3 regions of the Brenneria goodwinii genome follow, and region 3 is predicted to be linked to each of the others. Evidence: riboswitches for the same ligand, from Rfam matches in the RefSeq annotation. Region 3 holds a riboswitch; each other region holds the start of a gene.
What was found. A riboswitch is a leader RNA that binds a small molecule or an ion and turns the genes downstream of it on or off. The one in region 3 is predicted to bind thiamine pyrophosphate.
Positions count from the first base shown of each region.

Region 1: another riboswitch for thiamine pyrophosphate. It lies ahead of thiC (phosphomethylpyrimidine synthase ThiC); the one in region 3 lies ahead of thiB (thiamine ABC transporter substrate binding subunit).
Region 2: another riboswitch for thiamine pyrophosphate. It lies ahead of thiM (hydroxyethylthiazole kinase); the one in region 3 lies ahead of thiB (thiamine ABC transporter substrate binding subunit).

Region 1 is NZ_CP014137.1:3,915,768-3,922,558, reverse strand. It holds gene thiE (thiamine phosphate synthase) at 1-472, opposite strand, end outside; gene thiC (phosphomethylpyrimidine synthase ThiC) at 469-2,418, opposite strand; TPP riboswitch at 2,531-2,675, opposite strand; gene rsd (sigma D regulator) at 2,826-3,293, opposite strand; partial or broken gene nudC (NAD(+) diphosphatase) at 3,397-4,170, shown strand; gene hemE (uroporphyrinogen decarboxylase) at 4,236-5,300, shown strand; gene nfi (deoxyribonuclease V) at 5,309-5,986, shown strand; gene ACN28R_RS17410 (YjaG family protein) at 6,077-6,667, shown strand.
Region 2 is NZ_CP014137.1:555,811-562,601, reverse strand. It holds gene fbaB (class I fructose-bisphosphate aldolase) at 1-711, shown strand, start outside; gene thiD (bifunctional hydroxymethylpyrimidine kinase/phosphomethylpyrimidine kinase) at 921-1,727, opposite strand; gene thiM (hydroxyethylthiazole kinase) at 1,724-2,518, opposite strand; TPP riboswitch at 2,559-2,654, opposite strand; gene ACN28R_RS02555 (amidase) at 2,831-4,006, opposite strand; gene ACN28R_RS02550 (ABC transporter ATP-binding protein) at 4,040-5,020, opposite strand; gene ACN28R_RS02545 (ABC transporter ATP-binding protein) at 5,021-6,058, opposite strand; gene ACN28R_RS02540 (ABC transporter permease) at 6,061-6,791, opposite strand, start outside.
Region 3 is NZ_CP014137.1:5,191,662-5,198,452, reverse strand. It holds gene phnE (phosphonate ABC transporter, permease protein PhnE) at 1-320, shown strand, start outside; gene phnE (phosphonate ABC transporter, permease protein PhnE) at 320-1,135, shown strand; gene sgrT (glucose uptake inhibitor SgrT) at 1,359-1,523, opposite strand; gene sgrR (HTH-type transcriptional regulator SgrR) at 1,614-3,272, shown strand; TPP riboswitch at 3,314-3,432, shown strand; gene thiB (thiamine ABC transporter substrate binding subunit) at 3,529-4,515, shown strand; gene thiP (thiamine/thiamine pyrophosphate ABC transporter permease ThiP) at 4,491-6,101, shown strand; gene thiQ (thiamine ABC transporter ATP-binding protein ThiQ) at 6,085-6,732, shown strand.

The sequences.
Region 1 (6,791 bases), 1.3 Mb from region 3:
CCACATGGCGGGTCAGCTCGGCGATTCCCTGAGGCGCCGAGGGCATCTCTTTGGTCTGCGTGGGGAAGATATGCCCCAGTGCGATATACGAAGGGTTGATGGCTATCGCGCGCGCCAATTCCCGATCGTCGTGGGTGGAAACGCCGAGGCGCAGGCCGGCCTGTTTAATGAGGGAGAGATCGGCCGTGTCCAGATCCTCCTGCCCCAGATGAACGCCATAGGCCTGATGTTTTACCGCCAGCCGCCAGTAGTCATTGATAAACAATCGGGCCTGGTAATGGCGGCCTAATGCGATGGCCTGCATAACGTCTTGTTCGACCTGTTGATCGGTACGATCCTTGATACGCAGTTGGATCGTTTTAACGCCCGCGCCGAGCAGCCGTTCAATCCAGGTTACGCTGTCCACCACCGGGTAGAGGCCGAGCCGGTGCGCGGTGGGGGCAAAGGGGGTCGTTGTCTGAGCGGTTGTCATTTGCTCTCCTCCGTTTGCAGGCTGGTGGCACTGTGGTAAAGCTCGCCGCCGCGGGACCGAAACGCCTCCGACATTTGCGCCATTCCCACTTCGATCGGTTTGGCTTCGGCTTCCTGCCGCGCCGCGTAATCACGAACCTCCTGCGAAATTTTCATCGAGCAGAACTTCGGTCCGCACATGGAGCAGAAATGGGCGACCTTGCCGGATTCCTGCGGCAGCGTGGCGTCGTGGTAGGCGCGAGCGGTTTCGGGATCGAGCGACAGATTGAACTGATCTTCCCAGCGAAATTCGAAGCGCGCTTTGGACATGGCGTTATCGCGGATTTGCGCGCCGGGGTGGCCTTTCGCCAGATCGGCGGCGTGGGCGGCGATTTTGTAGGTAATCAGTCCCTGCTTTACATCCTCTTTGTCAGGTAACCCGAGGTGCTCTTTGGGCGTAACGTAGCAGAGCATGGCGCAGCCGAACCAGCCGATCATCGCCGCGCCGATACCCGAGGTGAAATGGTCGTAACCGGGAGCGATATCGGTGGTCAACGGGCCAAGCGTATAGAACGGCGCTTCATGGCAGTGTTCCAGCTCTTCCGTCATATTGCGGCGGATCATCTGCATCGGCACATGTCCCGGCCCTTCAATCATGACCTGTACATCGTATTCCCAGGCAATTTTGGTCAGTTCCCCCAGCGTATGCAGTTCGGCAAACTGCGCTTCATCGTTGGCATCCTGAATCGAGCCGGGGCGTAAGCCGTCTCCTAACGACAACGCGACGTCATACGCGGCGCAGATTGCACAAATATCGCGGAAATGTTCATACAGAAAGCTCTCCTGATGATGCGACAGACACCACTTCGCCATGATTGAGCCGCCGCGGGAGACGATGCCGGTCAGCCGTTTGGCGGTCATGGGGACATAGCGCAGCAGCACGCCCGCGTGAATGGTAAAATAGTCGACGCCCTGTTCCGCCTGCTCCAGCAGGGTATCGCGGAACATCTCCCAGTTCAGGTTTTCCGCCACGCCGTTAACTTTTTCCAGCGCCTGATAAATGGGAACCGTGCCAATCGGCACCGGGCTGTTGCGCAGGATCCATTCGCGGGTTTCATGAATATAACGCCCGGTGGACAGATCCATCACGGTATCCGCGCCCCAGCGGGTTGACCACACCAGCTTCTCCACTTCTTCCTCGATGGAGGAGGTCACAGCGGAATTACCGATGTTGGCGTTCACCTTCACCAGAAAATTGCGGCCGATAATCATCGGTTCGGATTCGGGGTGGTTAATATTGGCTGGAATGATGGCGCGGCCGGCGGCGACCTCCTGACGCACAAACTCCGCAGTGATGTTCTCCGGCAAATTGGCGCCGAAGCTCTGGCCGGGGTGCTGCTGGCGTAACACTTCGCCTCGAATGCGTTCGCGCCCCATATTTTCACGTATCGCGATGAATTCCATTTCCGGGGTGATGATGCCTTGACGGGCATAGTGCAGTTGGGTCACGCATTTTCCCGCTTTGGCGCGGCGGGGACGGGGCAGGTGTTCGAAACGAAGATGGTCGAGTCCGGCATCCGCCAGGCGCTGTTGGGTGAAATCGGAACTGACGCCGGGCAGCGTTTCCGTGTCGTTACGTTCGGCAATCCAGTTCGATCGCAGCCGGTTGAGTCCGATACGCACATCCGGGCATAAAGCCGGATCGCCGTACGGACCGGCGGTGTCATAAACTGGGATCGGTTCATTGTCGACGTACTGCGGATTATCCTTACTGCCGCCGATTAGCGTCGGGCTGAGCTCGATCTCGCGCATTGGGATACGGATATCTTCACGCGGACCGGTGAGGTAAATACGTTGGGAATTGGGAAATGCCATGCCCTGCAATGTATCAATGAATTGCTGGGCGGCGGCTCGTTGCTCACGACGGTTGGTTTTGGGCGATGTTGCGCGCGATTTTTCTGTAGACATAGCAAGTTCCTATAACACGTAAAGGGAAAATTGCTTGTCTGGAGTTCGGAGGGAGTAATAACAGAATTGATGCCATGCAGATTAACGCGGAAACGACATCTAGGGGTTAATCAGGCATATTACTCTTGTTCCCTTCGCAGGTATTAACCCGATCAGGTTCCGCGGATCCCGAATTAACGGTCTCAGCCCGTGCATTTTCATTGCTTGTTGAAAAGAAACAACAAACGGAAACGCGCTAGGCACTCCGACAAGATAGCCCCACTGTTAGCAGGCTGATTACAACGATGACACTGTAGGACGGCAGGCGGTGCATGTCAAAGACTGCCTGCCCGGTCTGTGAAGAAAAGCGGTGTTTTGCTCATCAGACCGAGGCTTTCAGCGGGAGGATGATCGGTTTATGATTGGTCTCAATATTGATTATCACAAACCAGACGAATCATTTCATCTTCCAACGTAAAGCGTTCTTCCAGCAATTCGCCGACGTTGGAGAGCGCTTGCTGGAATGCTATACAGTTGTCATGATCGATTGACGTCGCCAGGTGACCGTCATAGAAGTCCATAATCTGTTGCGTGTTGTCTTGTAAGGCGCAATCAAGCTTTGCAGACTGCGACAGCTTCTGTTCGCTTAAGGCAGCGGCTTCCTGCAATATCCGTTCATACGCATGAAAGTGACCGGCTGAAAGATAATCAACCAGATTCTGGTGAAAGTTATCCAACGCTTTTTCATCGAGGCGTGAGTATGCGTCTTTGTTGGGCTTGATGCCAACCAACTGGTAGTAAGTAATCAGGAGCTGTTTACGCGCTTGTAGCCACTGGTCGATTAACGCATTATTGCCACCGACGAGTTCAGTCAGGCTTTGTAACTGGTTTAGCATTATTGGCTCCGTGAATGATAAAAATAGCCGTTGGTTATGAACGTTAGCTAAATCACCCTGAATGGTAAAGGGCTAGTGAAGTGATAATGGGGCAATAAACGATATGGAACAAACGCTAAAAGGTGACGAAACCGGATGGTGGGTGGTCAGTCACTCGAATCAAATATGGCTTCCTCAGGGAGAATTACCGCAGGGAACGGCGGAAAGTTGGTCTTTGCAGGGTGAAACCGCTCGCAGGATCGGCGAGTGGCAGGGGCAACCGATGTGGCTGGTTTGCCGGAACCGGGAATCCGGTATGACGTCTGTGCGCCAACTTATCGATCAGGACGCCAGCCTGTTTCAAATGGCCGGCCGGGGCGTGCAACTGGCGGAGTTTTACCGCGCTCACAAGTTCTGCGGCTATTGCGGCCATGAAATGGTGCGCAGTAAAACCGAACTGGCCAGCCTGTGCCTGCACTGCAAGGAACGTTATTATCCGCAGATCGCGCCCTGTATTATCGTGGCGATCCGGCGGGGCGATGAGATTTTACTGGCGCAGCATAATCGTCACCGGGGCAATATGTATACGGTGTTGGCCGGGTTTGTCGAGGTGGGGGAAACGCTGGAACAGACGGTGGCTCGCGAAGTGATGGAAGAGAGCCGTATTGAAATTAAGAACCTGCGTTATATCAGTTCTCAGCCCTGGCCTTTCCCGCACTCGCTGATGATGGCGTTTATGGCCGACTATGCGGGGGGCGAAGTTCAGCACGATCCTTCAGAGCTGCGGGATGCCGGCTGGTTCCGCTATGACCGCCTTCCGCTTTTACCGCCGCCGGGCACGGTGGCGCGCCGACTGATAGAGGACACGGTGGCGTTGTGCCGCGCCTATCATGAGAACGGTAACGAACGTATTACCATCAACGGCGGCGTGATGCACCGGGATGATAACGAAAGGAAAAACAGATGACTGATCTGAAAAACGATCGCTACCTGCGGGCGTTGTTACGCCAGCCTGTCGATGTAACGCCGGTGTGGATGATGCGTCAGGCGGGGCGTTATTTGCCGGAATATAAGGCAACCCGCGCCCAGGCCGGTGATTTCATGTCGCTGTGTAAAAATGCGGAACTGGCCTGTGAAGTCACGCTGCAGCCTTTGCGGCGTTACGATCTTGATGCGGCGATCCTGTTTTCAGATATCCTGACCATTCCCGATGCGATGGGGCTGGGGCTTTATTTTGAAACGGGCGAAGGCCCGCGTTTTCAGTCTCCGATTGCCAGTCACGCCGATGTGGTGAATTTACCGGTTCCCGATCCGGAACAGGAATTGGCTTATGTGATGAATGCGGTGCGCACCATCCGCAAGAACCTTGCCGGCGCGGTGCCGCTGATCGGTTTTTCCGGCAGCCCCTGGACATTAGCCACCTATATGGTTGAAGGCGGCAGCAGTAAGGCATTTACCATCATTAAAAAAATGATGTTTGCCCAGCCGAAAACCCTGCATTTGTTGCTGGATAAGCTGGCGGACAGCGTCATTCTTTATCTGAACGCGCAAATTCGCGCGGGCGCCCAGGCGGTAATGGTGTTCGATACCTGGGGCGGAGTGCTGAGCGGTCGTGACTATCGTGAATTTTCCCTGCATTACATGCACAAAATCGTCGATGGCCTGCAGCGCGAAAATGAAGGCCGGCGCGTGCCTGTCACCCTGTTTACCAAGGGGGGCGGCCAGTGGCTGGAAGCGATGGCGCAAACCGGCTGTGATGCGCTGGGCGTAGACTGGACCATCGATATTGCCGACGCGCGTCGCGCCGTTGGCGATAAGGTCGCGCTACAGGGAAACATGGATCCTTCCATGCTTTATGCGCCGCCGGCCAGGATTGAGCAAGAGGTCGCGGCTATTCTGGCGGGGTTCGGCCAGGGAAGCGGGCACGTGTTTAATCTGGGACATGGTATTCATCAGGATGTGCCGCCAGAGCATGCGGGCGTATTTGTTGATGCGGTGCATGCGTTATCCCGCGTCTATCATTCATAGGGGGACGTGTGATTGATACCCAGTCGTTGCGCGCGGAGCAACTGACGCGTGCCGCGGAAATTATTCGCTATGACGATCTGCCCTTTGAGCAGCCGGCGTTCATTGCCGGTGCCGATGTGGGGTTTGAACAGGATGGCGCGGTGACCCGTGCGGCCATCGCCTTGATGCGCTACCCGTCGCTGGAATTGGTGGAGTATAAAATTGCGCGTGTCGGCACGACGATGCCGTACATTCCCGGTTTTCTATCCTTTCGGGAATGCCCGGGCTTAATGGCGGCCTGGACGCAGCTTGAGCAAAAGCCGGATCTGTTATTTGTTGACGGGCATGGTATTTCGCATCCACGCCGGCTTGGCGTCGCCAGTCATTTCGGTCTTTTGGTGAATGTCCCGACGATTGGCGTGGCGAAGCGCCGTCTGTGCGGGCATTTCGAGCTATTATCAGATGAGGTAGGCAGTCAGCAGCCATTGCTGGATAAAGGCGAGCAGATCGGCTGGGTATGGCGCAGCAAAGCGCGCTGTAATCCGCTGTTCGTGGCGACAGGCCATCGCGTCAGCTCGGACACGGCGTTGTTGTGGGTGAAACGTTGCATGCGTGGCTATCGTCTGCCCGAACCCACGCGCTGGGCCGATGTGGTGGCGTCTAACCGTCCTGCTTTTCAGCGTTGGCAACAACAGATGCTGCGATAGCTCTCGTTACAAAAACTTTAGGAATACAGGCATAGGGCGCGGCGTTAATTTCAGGTACACTGCCGCCCATAGCTTATAGCGAGCATAAAGATGTTACGTAACCCGATTCATTTGCGTTTGGAAAAGCTAGGAAGCTGGCAGCATGTTACTTTTATGGCATGCCTTTGCGAACGTATGTATCCCAATTACCATGAGTTCTGTCAGCAAACCGAGTTCGGCGACGCCATGGTTTACCGTCGTATTCTCGACCTGGTTTGGGAAACGTTGGTGGTCAAAGATGCGAAAGTCAATTTTGATAGCCAATTAGAGAAATTAGAAGAGGCAATTCCTGTCGCGGATGACTATGATATTTATGGTGTCTACCCGGCGATCGATGCGTGTATTGCTTTAGGTGAACTGCTTCATTCCCGTTTAAGCGGTGAAACGCTGGAGCATGCGATTGCTGTCAGTGAAACGTCGATTCGTACCGTCGCCATGCTGGAAATGACGCAGGCCGGTAAAGAAATGACCGATGACGAATTGAATGTTTTACCGGCAGTCGAAGATGAATGGGACATCCAGTGGGAGATTTTTCGCCTGCTGGCTGCCTGTGAAGAACGTGATATTGAATTGATTAAAGGGCTTCGTGCCGATCTGCGTGAGGCCGGAAGTAGTAACATTGGGATAAATTTAAGCCAATAACACAATAAAACGTGATTTAAGGCTTGAAATGGTATGTCTAAAGACTTCACATCCGCACCCTGTCTGGTCTACATTTGGGGTGCGTAAAAAAAGTGGCTGTCGGTGCGTGTATGCAGGAGAGTGC
Region 2 (6,791 bases), 720 kb from region 3:
GGCGTATTGGCGTCGGTTTCACGCCGCTACGCGCACAAGATCCCGTTTCTGGTCAAACTCAACCACAACGAAACCCTGAGTTATCCGACCCAGTACGACCAGACGCTGTACGCCAGCGTTGAGCAGGCGTTTAATCTGGGGGCGGTCGCCGTCGGCGCCACCATCTATTTTGGCTCCGAGCAGTCGCGCCGTCAGATCGAAGAGATCTCAAGCGCATTCGAACGCGCGCACGAACTGGGCATGGTCACCGTGCTGTGGGCCTATCTGCGCAACCCGGCCTTCAAAAAAGACGGCGTTGACTACCACGCCAGCGCCGATCTTACCGGCCAGGCCAACCATATTGCCGCCACCATCGGCGCCGATATCGTGAAGCAGAAAATGGCGGAAAACAACGGCGGCTATCGCGCCATCAAATTCGGCTATACCGATGACCGCGTCTACGACAAACTGACCACCGATCACCCGATCGATCTGGTGCGTTACCAACTGGCCAACTGCTACATGGGCCGCGCCGGGCTAATCAACTCCGGCGGCGCCGCCGGCGATAACGATCTACAGGAATCCGTACGCACCGCGGTGATCAATAAGCGCGCGGGCGGCATGGGGCTGATCCTCGGCCGTAAGGCATTCAAAAAATCCATGAAAGAGGGCGTGGCGCTGATCAACGCCGTGCAGGATACCTATCTTGATAAAAGTATAACTATCGCATAACCCGCCAGGGATTGTCCGGCTCGCGGATTTTGGCGCGGTTACGCCTGCACGGCGCAGCCGGACAATCACATCAAATCCAGGCTAACGCCGCGCATACCGCTCGTTTAAGGATCGAGAGATCCGGGGCGACCACGGCGCGAGGTTCCCTGCGTGAACCTCATCGCCGTGTTTACCCTAATGAGCGGCACCAGCGCTTTTCCCCCCTCAACTCACCACCAGGCATGGAAATGATGCACCGGACCGATCCCCTGCCCGACTTCCAGCGTATCGGCCTGCTCAAGCGCCTGTTGCAGATAATTTTTCGCCGCGGCGACCGTCGCCGGCCAATCAGCACAACGCGGCCGCAGGGCCGCCAGCGCCGCGGAGAGCGTGCAACCGGTACCGTGCGTATGCCGGGTATCGACGCGTGGGGAGGTGAAACGCTGCGGCGCCTGCCCCCGGCAGAACAGCCAGTCCGGGCTTTCTTGCTCGCTTAAATGCCCGCCTTTCATCAATACCGCCTGACAGCCCATACTCAGCAGTTCCTGTCCCTGAGCGCACATCTCCTGCTCGTTCCTGGCCGGTGGACAATCAAGCAGGGCGGCCGCTTCCGGTAAGTTAGGGGTAATCAGTGAGACATTAGGCAACAACCGGCGGCGGATCGACGCCACCGCGTCGGGCGATAACAACGGATCGCCGCTCTTCGCCAGCATAACCGTATCCAACACCACATAAGGTATGGTGTAACGGCGCAAGCGTTCCGCCACCACGTCGACAATATCAGCCTGCGCCAGCATGCCGATCTTGGCGCTGTCGATACGCACATCGCTCAGCACGGAATCAAGCTGGGCGCCCACAAACGCCGGATCAATCCGGTAGACGGACTGAACGCCGCGGGTATTCTGCGCCACCAGCGCGGTGATCACCGAAGTGCCGTAAGCCTCCAGCGCGGAGAACGTTTTCAAATCGGCCTGGATCCCCGCCCCGCCGCTGGGATCGGTGCCGGCAATGGTTAACGCATTAATACGTCGTTTCATGCCAGAGCCTCCGTACGCAGACGATAAAGCGCATCCAGAAAGGCCGGAATAAAACTGCCCGGCCCCTGAGACCGCACGGCTGCCCGTTTCCCCGCCAGCGACATGACATAACAGGCCGTCGCCACGTGCTGTGAACGGTCGCCCTCCAGCGCACAGAAAGCGGCGACCACGGCGGATAACGCACAGCCGGTTCCCACCACGCGGGTCATGATTTTATCCCCGCCGCTAATCGCCCAACTGCGAGAACCGTCCGTGACATAGTCCACCTCGCCCGTCACCGCGACCACCGTGGAGAGACGGCGAGCCAGTTCATGGGCGGCGGGCAGCGCGGTAAACGAGTCGTTAGCGCTGTCGACGCCGCGCCCCTGCGCACTTAGCCCGGACAATGCCATGATCTCTGAGGCGTTTCCCCGAATGGCCGCCGGTTTTAGTTGCAGCAGTTCACGGGCAAATTCGCTACGAAAAGTCAGCCCGCCGACCGCCACCGGGTCGAGCACCCAGGGCGTACCGGACTGATTGGCGCTGTTGACCGCCGCCAACATGGCATCGGCGCGATCGCGCTCCAGCGTTCCGACATTAATCAGCAGCGCATCGGCCATCGCGCTGAATTGTGCGGCTTCATCCGGATCCACCACCATGGCGGGCGAAGCATTAAGCGCCAGTAACACGTTGGCGGTAAATGATTGCACCACATCGTTGGTCAGACAGTGCACTAAAGGAGACAACGCATGAAATTGCGCTAACGATGCCGCCGCATGGGCAGCCGGTAAATCGACAGGTCGAGTATTCATCATTCCCCCAACCGGCGTTCAAGAAGGCGGTAACCGGTTGGTTGGCATACCGAGACTTCCCTACGCTGGCATTATCCAGATCAGGTCAACGGGTATTTCTCAGCCTTCACGTGGAAGGGCACCCCGAGTCGTTGAAAAATCAGAAGATTTTACAGCAGGCTTACGCCTTGCCGCTTACAGAATACTGCCCGCATCATGACTTGTAAATGCGGGGCGTCACGGAAAACAAGTAAGCGCGGAACAAAAAAGGATGGCGGCCAAGGTCAATGGGGGGGCTTGCCGTCACCAGCAAGCGGCCCCGGTTCGGCGATGTTACGAACATGCCGCGACCCGCGCGGCGGCTTTGACCAGACTCAGATCGCTGCCACGCGGACCAATTAACGAAATCCCCAGCGGCGCCCCCTCTTTTTGCGCCAGCGGCAGATTGACCTGCGGTATCCCGCACAATACGGCAATGGACAACAGGTGATGGGATAAACGACGGGTTTCTTCGATATCCGCCTCATTGGCGCTCAGCAAAGGCGCGACATCCGGCACCGTGGGCAAGACCAGAATCCGGTTTCCCACCAGCGCCCGCCACTCATCTCGCCAATGATCGCGCCTGCGGCAGCTGTTGAGGTACTGCTCATCCGTCACGCATTCGCCCCAGGCAAAACGCCCGGCCACATCGGCCCCCAGCACATAACCATAACGTTTTATTTTTTCACCCTGCGCTTGCCAGGCTTCGCGTCCCTGAATAAACCGAAAGGCCCAGTAGGCGTCCTCCAGCGAAGGCAGATCGCCCGACAGCGGCAACAGTTCGCCGACGGCCGCGTTAATCTTTGCCAACGCGGGCTGCAACGCCGTTTGCGACGCGGCAGGCAGCAGCGCAAACAGCGCATCGCCGATCGTCCATTCCGGCTGATCCGGCAGCGGCGCATCGTCTTCACCCAGCAAACACTCGCCCACCCTGACGAACAACCCGGCGTCGCGGGTAAAATAGCCTGCCGTATCCATGCTGTGGCTAAGCGGCTGACAACCTTCCAGAGAAATACGGCCGTGGGTGGGGCGTAATCCATACAGTCCGCAGTAGCTGGCCGGGGTGCGTACGGAACCGCCGGTATCCGTGCCGAGGGCGAAATCACAGAGATGGTTGGAGACCGCCGACGCCGACCCCGATGACGATCCGCCGGGAATACGATCGGGCGCGGCACCGTTACGCGGGGTGCCGTAGTGCATATTCTTACCACTCATGGAAAACGCCAGCTCATTGGTATGCGTTTTCCCGACAAATTCGGCTCCCGCATCCAGCAGTCGCTGTACCGTGGGCGCGGTACGCGGTTTTATGCCTGACATGGCGAGCACATGGGGGTTTCCGCCCCCGGTAGGGTACCCCCCGACGTCGAACAGGTCTTTCACCCCGAAGGTGAAACCGGCCAACGGGCCGTGAGGCGCATGCTCAACGGCGACCGGAGGGTAAGGCATAAAGGCAAAAGCATTATCTTGCATCGTGGTTCCTTAAATTGATGAAGCCGACTCGCTTTAGTGAGCGGTCATCCAGTGATGACAACGGACCTGGTGTCCGGCAATGACGTTTTGTGAATCTGGCAATTGGCTATGACATTTGTCACTGGCCCGCGGACAGCGCGGAGAAAAAGCGCACCCGGCAGGCAAACGCATCAGGTCCGGGGGTGAGCCGGGAATACTCACCAGCCTCTCGCCTTTTCGCAGTCCGCCTTTGGGGCGGGTGCTCAGCAGCACCTGGGTATATGGGTGGAGGGGATTGTTCAGCAGCTCCTGTAGCGGAGCCTGTTCAACAATACGACCGCCGTACATCACGGCCACGCGGTCGGCCACTTCGACAGCCGCGCCGATATCGTGCGTGACGAACACAATGGAAAGACCGAGATCCTGCTGTAATTCCCGCAATAGGATCAGAATCTGAATTTGCACCGTCGCATCCAGCGCGGTGGTTGGCTCATCGGCCAGCAATAGCCGGGGCTGGCATGCCAGCGCCAGGGCGATCATCGCCCGCTGGCGCATCCCGCCGGACATTTCATGCGGGTAGGCGTCAAGCCGCTGCTCGGGGCTGGGAATTCGCACGCGCCGCAGCGCGTCCAGCGCCTCTTGCCGCGCCTCGGCATAAGAGAGCGAACGATGCTGCCGCAATGCTTCGATAATCTGCGCCCCGACGGTATAGACCGGATCCATCGCCAATAACGGCTCCTGAAAGACCATCGCCGCCACCGGTCCACGCAAGGCCCGCAGTTGCCTTTTTGAAAACGCCATCACATCCTGACCGTCTATATGAATCTGGCCGTCGATGGTGGTGGTGCGTTCAGGATGGAGACGCATCAAGGCGCGTAGGGTGACGCTTTTACCCGAACCGGATTCGCCGATCAGCGCCAGCACTTCACCACGCGCCACCGCCAGACTCACCCCATTTACCGCCGATACCGTCTGGTTACCTCTGCGAAACCGGACCTTAAGATCGCGCACATCAACCATGGGTTGCTCTGCCATTCATGCCTCCTTAACCAGGATAAGGTTGTCAGGACTCTGCGAGTGTCCCGCGCCGGGTTCAACCATCAGACAGGCGGCGGAATGCTGGTGCGCTGCAGCGTACAAACGCGGCGCGCGTTGGCTGCACACGGCTTCGGCATGCGGGCAACGCGTGTGAAAGCGGCAGCCGCCGGGCGGATTTATCGGGCTGGGAGGATCGCCGCTCAACGGAGACCTGAGCGTGCGCCGCGCCGGATCCATCGATGGCATGGAACTGAGCAAGGCGCGGGTATAAGGATGCAACGCCCCGGAAAAAAGCGCTTCCGCCGGCCCGATTTCAACCACTTCTCCCAGATACATCACCATGATGCGATCGGAGAGATAGCGCACCACGTGTAAATCATGACTGATAAACACATAGGTCAGATTGAGGCTCTCTTTCAGATCCAATAACAGGTTGATCACCTGCGCTTCAACGGACTTATCCAAAGCGGATACCGCCTCATCAAGGATCACCAGCCGCGGATCAACCGCCAGGGCGCGGGCGATATTTACCCGCTGGCGCTGCCCGCCGGATAGTTCGTGGGCGTAGCGGCCGGCAAAACGCGACGGTTCCAGCCCAACATGCGCCATCAGATCCCGCGCCCGCGTCCGGGCTTCACGTTTGTTAATACCATGCACCAAAGGACCGAATGCCACCGACTCTTCCATCGTCAGGCGCGGATTGAGCGAAGAATAGCTATCCTGAAACACCATCTGCGCCTGACGGCGGTAATTGCGTAGCGGCAAGCGCGGACCGCCGACAGATTGCCCATCGAAGATCAGTTCGCCACTGTCGTGTTCGATCAACTGCATCAGTACACGCGCGGTCGTGGATTTACCACATCCCGACTCCCCCACCACGCCCAGGGTTTCCCCTTTTAACACCGAGAAATCGATACCGTCCACCGCCCGCACCAGCGCACGTTTTCCCAATTCGCCTTTCAGCGGAAAATGTTTCACCAGTTTCCGCCCGATAAGCAGCGGCTGAGCCGGTCCGCCGATGTCGTGGTTATCCATAGTCAACTCCGTATAGCCATGGCCATCCGCAGACGATCGGCCAAAATATTAAAAGAGATAGAGGTGATGAAAATCATCGCGCCGGGCAGCGCGCATACCCACGGTTGGGTATAAATCGCGGTGCGCAGCGTATTCAGCATCAATCCCCATTCCGGTTCCGGCGGCGTCACTCCCAAACCGAGAAAAGAAAGGCCCGACGCCAAAATCATTGATATCGAAATCAGTCCGGTGGTGAACACGAAGATCGGCCCCAGTACATTGCCCAGAACCTGGGTGCGGATGATGGTAAACGCGGAAGCGCCGGAGGCGCGCGCCGCTTCAATGTAATCGCGGTTACGCACCTGCGTTGTTACACTCTCCGCGATGCGCGCCACCTGCGGCACAAAAACCAGCGTCAGCGAGATCAGGGCATTCACCACCCCGGCCCCCATCGCGCCGGATAAGGCAATCGCCAACAACACGGAAGGAAAGGCGTAGAAAATATCGACGGTGCGCATGATTACGCTATTCAGCCAGCCACCGGCATAGCCAGCGATAATGCCGATAGTCGAACCGATAACAAAAGCAATCGCCACCGGCGTAATCCCCATAAACAGAGATAGCCGGGTGCCGAGCATCAGCCGCGACAGCATATCGCGCCCCAGTTCATCGGAACCCAGTGGGAAACCGGGTGTCCCGATAGGTTTCAGACGATTGAACATTGAGGTGGCGTAGGGATCGCCATGAACGATCC
Region 3 (6,791 bases):
CGGAGGATATTGAAGAGACCGACGCCGCGCAGATCGAAGCGATCCGATCGACCGGCGCATCCTGGCCGCAACTGCTGAACTATGCGGTACAGCCGCAGGTGATGCCGCGGCTGATCGGGCTTTCACTCTATCGCTTTGATATCAATTTCCGCGAATCCGCCGTCATCGGCATTGTCGGCGCCGGGGGCATCGGCGCCACGCTGAATACGGCAATCGACCGCTACGAATATGACAGCGCCAGCGCCATCCTGATCATCATCATCGCCATCGTCATGGCGGCGGAATACTTTTCCAGTCTTATCCGCAAACGGATCCAATAATGTCAGACTTCAAGACGAAAACATCGTCCCCCGAATGGCGTCATCAGACAACCGGCGCGGAGCTGCTGCAATGGGCGGGTTGGCTGGTTCTTGTCGCCTTCTTCCTCTTTTGCTGGCAGTTAATGACCAAAGATACGATTTGGTCATTCGTCTACGATGCGCCGGTACAGGGGGAAGATATTCTGGCGCGCGCGTTCCCGCCGCGCTGGTCCTATTTGCCACAGTTGCTTATTCCGCTGTGGGATACGCTGAATATGGCGACGCTCGGCACGTTGGGCGGCACGCTTATCGCCGTGCCCATCGCGTTTCTGGCGGCGCGCAACACCACGCCGGCGGCGTTTATCCGCTCGATCGCGCTATTGATCATCGTCTCATCTCGCTCGATCAACTCATTGATCTGGGCGCTGCTGCTGGTTTCGATCCTTGGCCCCGGCATGATGGCCGGCACTATCGCCATCGCGCTGCGATCCATTGGTTTTATTGGAAAACTGTTGTATGAAGCGATCGAAGAGATAGATGAAACGCAGGTTGAAGCCGTTATGGCGACGGGCGCCAGCCGGCTTCAGATCATTGACTATGCGATTGTTCCGCAGATCCTGCCCAGCCTGCTTGGCATTACCGTATTCCGCTGGGACATCAACATCCGCGAGTCCGCCATTCTTGGCCTGGTGGGGGCCGGCGGCCTCGGTCTTAACCTTCAATCGTCGCTCAATATGCTGGCCTGGCCGCAAATCACCGTCATCTTTTTGGTGATTCTGCTGACCGTGGCGGTGTCGGAATGGGTATCGGCGGTAGTTAGAAAGGCCATAATCTGACAGTAATGCCGTTCACTTAAGCCTGATATTAGGGGAAACACGGCGATGAGGTTCCCGCAGGGACGCCTCTCGTCGTGGTCGCCCCGGGTATCTCGATCTTTAAACGAACAGCATTAATAACCTGAGAGGGCAAAGCGTGGTGCAAAAAAAAAGCCAGCAGAAGGTTCGCTGGCTGGTGAAATCGCACCATTACTCAGAATGTTTCTCTACCCGAAACTTACGGTTATAACCAGTGGCGGTACTCTTCTTCCGACATGTTTTCTATCTGCCACTGCGTCGCCTGCTGCAATAATTCCACCCGCTGTTGAACCGATATCCCGCTCAACCATTTAGATTGACCCGCAGCAAGATAGGCTTGATAGAACCGATACAGTGATGAAACTTTCATAATCCACCTCCCCGCTTTCATTGCATGAAAGTATCGACGTAATATAGGGAAAGATAAATTGATGACTTTAGTGCGGGGAGTTCCTCTTTTATGCCTTCATCTCGTTTGCAACAACAGTTCATTCGCCTGTGGCAACGCTATCAAGGGCAAACCACCGACACGACGCTGCAAGAGCTGGCCGGGGTATTAAGCTGTTCTCGCCGCCATATCCGTTCACTGCTCGGCGCCATGCAAAAACAGGGATGGCTTATCTGGCAGGCGGAAGCCGGGCGGAGTAAACGTTCGCAGTTGACCTTTATCTACACCGGACTGGCATTGCAGCAACAGCGGGCCGAAGACCTGTTGGAGCAGGATCGCATCGATCAGTTGGTACAACTGGTCGGCGATAAACAAACCGTGCGGCAGATGCTGCTTTCGCACCTTGGCCGCAGCTTTCGCCAGGGTAAACATATTCTGCGCATTCTTTATTATCGTCCGCTGCGCAATCTGTTGCCGGGATCGGCGCTGCGCCGTTCGGAAATGCATATTGCCCGCCAGATATTCAGCGGGCTGACCAACATAAATGAGGAAAATGGGGAACTAAAACCCGACTTAGCCCATCACTGGCAAATGTTGTCGCCGCTGCACTGGCGGTTTTATCTGCGCCCTTCCATTCGTTTTCACCACGGACGGGAACTGACCATGGCGGATGTCATTACCTCGCTCACCCGGCTTGCCGCGTCCCCGCTGTTTTCACATATTGAGAAGGTGACCTCCCCCATGCCGTTTGTGATTGATGTCCGGCTGACCAGCCCCGACGACTGGTTGCCGTGGCTGCTTGGCAGCGTTTCGGCGATGATTCTGCCGGAAGAGTGGCGAACCCTGCCGGATTTCGCCAGACACCCTATCGGAACCGGTCCTTACGCGGTAACGCGCAACAACGACAATCAACTTAAAATCAAAGCATTCGATGACTACTTCGGCTATCGGGCGCTGATTGACGAGGTCAACATCTGGGTGATTCCCGACGCGACAGAGATGCATCCCTACTCCCCGCATCTGGAATCGGATGATTCGTCGCATAACCAGTTGGAAAGCCGCATGGAAGAAGGCTGTTATTTCCTGCTGTTTGATGCTCGTTCGGCGCAGGCGAGCCAACTGGAAGTGCGCCGCTGGCTGTGCCAGATATTCAATCCGATCGCCCTGCTGCGTTATGCGGATATTTCGCACCAGCGGGACTGGTCGCCAGCCTATGGTCTGCTCCCCCGCTGGCATCACCAGGAACGTATCGAGCCACAGGGAAAACCCAAAGATCTGCAACGGATCACCCTGACAATCTACCGGGAACATCCTGAATATAGGGTTATCAGCGGCATCATGGAAAAAGTGCTGCAAGAACATGGCGTGCAACTCGACTTACAGACAATCGGTTACGAAGAGTGGTATCGCGGCGAAGCGGAAAGCGATATCTGGCTATGCAGCAACAACTGCTACTTGCCGCTGGAGTTCTCGCTGTTCGCCCTGTTTTACGAGCAGCCGCTGATACAGCATTGCCTTAATGAAGATCTGCACGAGGACGCCGGCCTGTGGCGCGGCAAGGCGTTGCCAATAGCGGAATGGAGTGAAAAACTTATTGCCAGTTGTCAGTTACATCCACTGTTCCACAACTGGCTGCAACTTCAGGGGCAACGCAGCATGCGGGGCATCCGCATGAATACCCTGGGATGGTTTGACTTTAAGTCCGCCTGGTTCGCGCAGCCGGAAAACTAAGCGTCTCGCTTTCGCCGTCACCCATAAGTCTTTACAATAGAGCGTTCTCAACGGGGTGCGGAAGACGTGTAATGCCTATGCGACACGTCTTGCGCTGAGAAAATACCCGTCGAACCTGATCCGGTTAATACCGGCGAAGGGATTTGAGAGTGCTCATCGCTGAGACTCAAAGACCTTTGCCACCCTATGATGACAGGAGTGCAAAGTGTTAAATATCACATTACTCAAACAACCGTTGTTAAAACGTTCAACGTCAATATTGAAAAAAATCCTTCCCTGCCTGTTGCTGGCGTCGGCCTCCTCTTTCGCTAAACCGGCGCTTACGGTTTACACCTATGATTCTTTCGCTTCCGAATGGGGGCCAGGGCCGGTCATTAAAACGGCCTTCGAAAAAGAGTGCGACTGCGAGCTGAATTTCGTCGCGCTGGAAGACGGGGTCTCGCTGCTGAACCGCCTGCGTATGGAAGGGAAGAACAGTAAAGCGGATATCATTCTGGGGTTGGACAACAACCTGTTGCAGGCGGCGGAACAGACCGGGCTATTCGCCAAACACGGCCTGGATACCAAGGCTGTCGTTGATATCCCCGGCGGCTGGGACAATACGACCTTTGTTCCCTATGACTATGGCTACTTCGCGTTTGTCTATGACAAAAACCGCCTGAAGAATCCGCCCCAAAGCCTGCATGAGCTGATCGACAGCACGGAGCCGTGGAAAGTCATTTATCAGGATCCGCGCACCAGTACGCCTGGATTAGGACTGCTGCTATGGATGCAGAAAGTATATGGCGATCAAGCCCCGCAGGCATGGCAAAAACTGGCTAAGAAAACGGTTACCGTCACCAAAGGCTGGAGCGAAGCCTATGGGTTATTCCTAAAGGGTGAAGCCGATCTGGTGCTCAGCTATACCACCTCCCCGGCATACCACATCATTGAAGAGAAGAACGATAACTACGCCGCGGCGAACTTTAGCGAAGGACATTATCTGCAAATTGAAGTCGCCGGACAGCTTGCCGCCAGTAAAAATCCGGCGCTGGCAAAACGCTTTCTGCAGTTCATCCTGACGCCCGCATTCCAGCAGGCGATCCCAACCAAAAACTGGATGTATCCGGCAATCAAAACCGATCTGCCGGCCGGATTCGCCCATCTCGCCGTCCCGGAGAAAGCCTTGCAATACAGCGCGCAACAGGTTGCAGAACAGCGGAATAACTGGATTCAGGCATGGCAACAAGCCGTCAGTCGTTGAGTAGCGGAAGTCTGTGGCCGGGATTGCTGGCCGCCTCGCTGTTAATCTTGGTGGCGGCGCTGGCTTTCAGCGCATTGTGGCTACAGGCGCCGGAAAGCCAATGGCGAATGCTCTGGCATGACAGCTATCTGTGGCATGTTATCCGCTTTACTTTCTGGCAGGCGTTTTTGTCTGCCTTACTGTCTACCACGCCGGCTATTTTCCTTGCCAGAGCGCTCTACCGCAGACGTTTTCCCGGCCATCGTCTGCTATTGCGGCTATGCGCCATGACCCTGGTGCTGCCGGTTCTGGTGGCGGTTTTCGGCTTGCTGAGCATATATGGCCGTCAGGGATGGCTGGCGCATCTGCTGGAGATCTTCGGCCTGCCGTATCATTTTTCCCCCTATGGGCTGCAAGGCATTCTGCTGGCGCATATTTTTTTCAACCTGCCGCTGGCGACCCGCTTGCTGCTGCAATCGCTGGAAAACATCGCCACTGAACAACGTCAGTTGGCGGCTCAACTGGGGATGAATGGCTGGCAGCATTTTCGCATTGTCGAATGGCCCTGGCTGCGTAGGCAGATCCCGCCGGTGGCCGCACTTATTTTTATGCTCTGTTTCGCCAGCTTTGCCACCGTGCTATCGCTGGGTGGCGGACCGCGAGCGACCACCATCGAGTTGGCGATTTATCAGGCGCTGAGCTTTGATTACGATCCGTCCCGCGCCGCATTGCTGGCGCTGATTCAGATGACCTGTTGTCTTGGGCTGGTGCTGCTGAGTCAGCGGCTGGGCGGGGTTCTGCCGGTTGGCAGCACGCAGCAACTGGCGTGGCGGAACCCGCAGGACAGCCTGTTCAGCCGGCTATGCGACACGCTGCTGATTGGTGCGGCGTTACTGCTGATCGTGCCACCGCTGCTGGCCGTCGTGGTAGACGGCGTCAACCCGTCCCTGCTCATGGTATTACAGCAACCCACGCTGTGGGAAACGTTGTTCACCTCGCTGCGTATTGCGCTGGCGGCGGGCGCTATTTGCATCATCCTGACGATGATGCTGCTGTGGAGCAGCCGGGAACTTAAGCTGCGCCAGCAACCGCTCTATGGCCAGTTGATGAATCTGAGCGGAATGCTGATCCTCGCCATGCCCGGTATTGTGCTGGCAACCGGTTTTTTCCTGTTGCTGAACAATACCATCGGGTTGCCGGAATCGCCTTATGGATTGGTGGTGATCACCAACGCGCTGATGGCGATACCCTATGCGCTAAAAGTGTTGGAAAACCCGATGCTGGATGTCGCCGAACGCTATAATCGGCTCTGTCTGTCGCTGGATCTACGCGGCTGGCAGCGGTTAAAAATTATTGAACTGCAGGCGCTGAAACAGCCGTTGGCCCAGGCATTGGCGTTTGCCAGCGTGCTGTCTATCGGCGATTTTGGCGTTATCGCGCTATTCGGCAACGAGCAGTTCCGCACCTTGCCCTTTTACCTTTATCAGCAGATTGGAGCCTATCGCAGCGTCGACGGTGCCGTTACCGCACTGTTGCTGATGCTGCTCTGCTTCACGCTGTTCACTCTGATTGAAAAACTGGCGGATCGTGATGATCTCTCTCGATAAACTGACCTACCTCTATCAAGGTTTTCCCATGCGTTTTGATTTGCACGTCAACGCTGGAGAGCGCGTGGCGATTCTTGGCCCCAGCGGCGCCGGGAAAAGTACGCTCCTGAATCTGATAGCCGGTTTTCTGATGGCCGATAGCGGTAAGTTGCGTCTGAATGGGGAAAATCACCGCCTCACCCCGCCATCCAAGCGACCGGTATCCATTCTGTTTCAGGAAAACAATCTCTTCCCTCACCTGACCATTGAGAAAAATATCGCTCTGGGGCTGCATCCCGGTCTGCGGCTCAATGACGAACAGCGGGACACGCTGAGAAACATTGCCGAGCAGGTTGGATTAACCGAGCTACTCAATCGCCTGCCGTCTCAGGTTTCCGGCGGTCAGCGGCAGCGCGCCGCGCTGGCCCGCTGCCTTGTTCGCCATCAGCCTATTTTGCTGCTGGATGAACCGTTTTCCGCGCTCGATCCGGCATTGCGGCAGGAAATGCTGCAACTGTTGGAAAAGGTCTGCGACGAACGTCGACTCACGCTGCTGATGGTGTCGCACAACCTGGATGATGCGAGGTACATCGCCAGCCGGACGATGACCGTGAATGACGGCCGCATTATCGACAACCGCCCGCTTGATTAACCCGTCATGGCTGCGACGATAAGACGATGCCTGGCGTTCATTTTAAATACTCGCCAAAC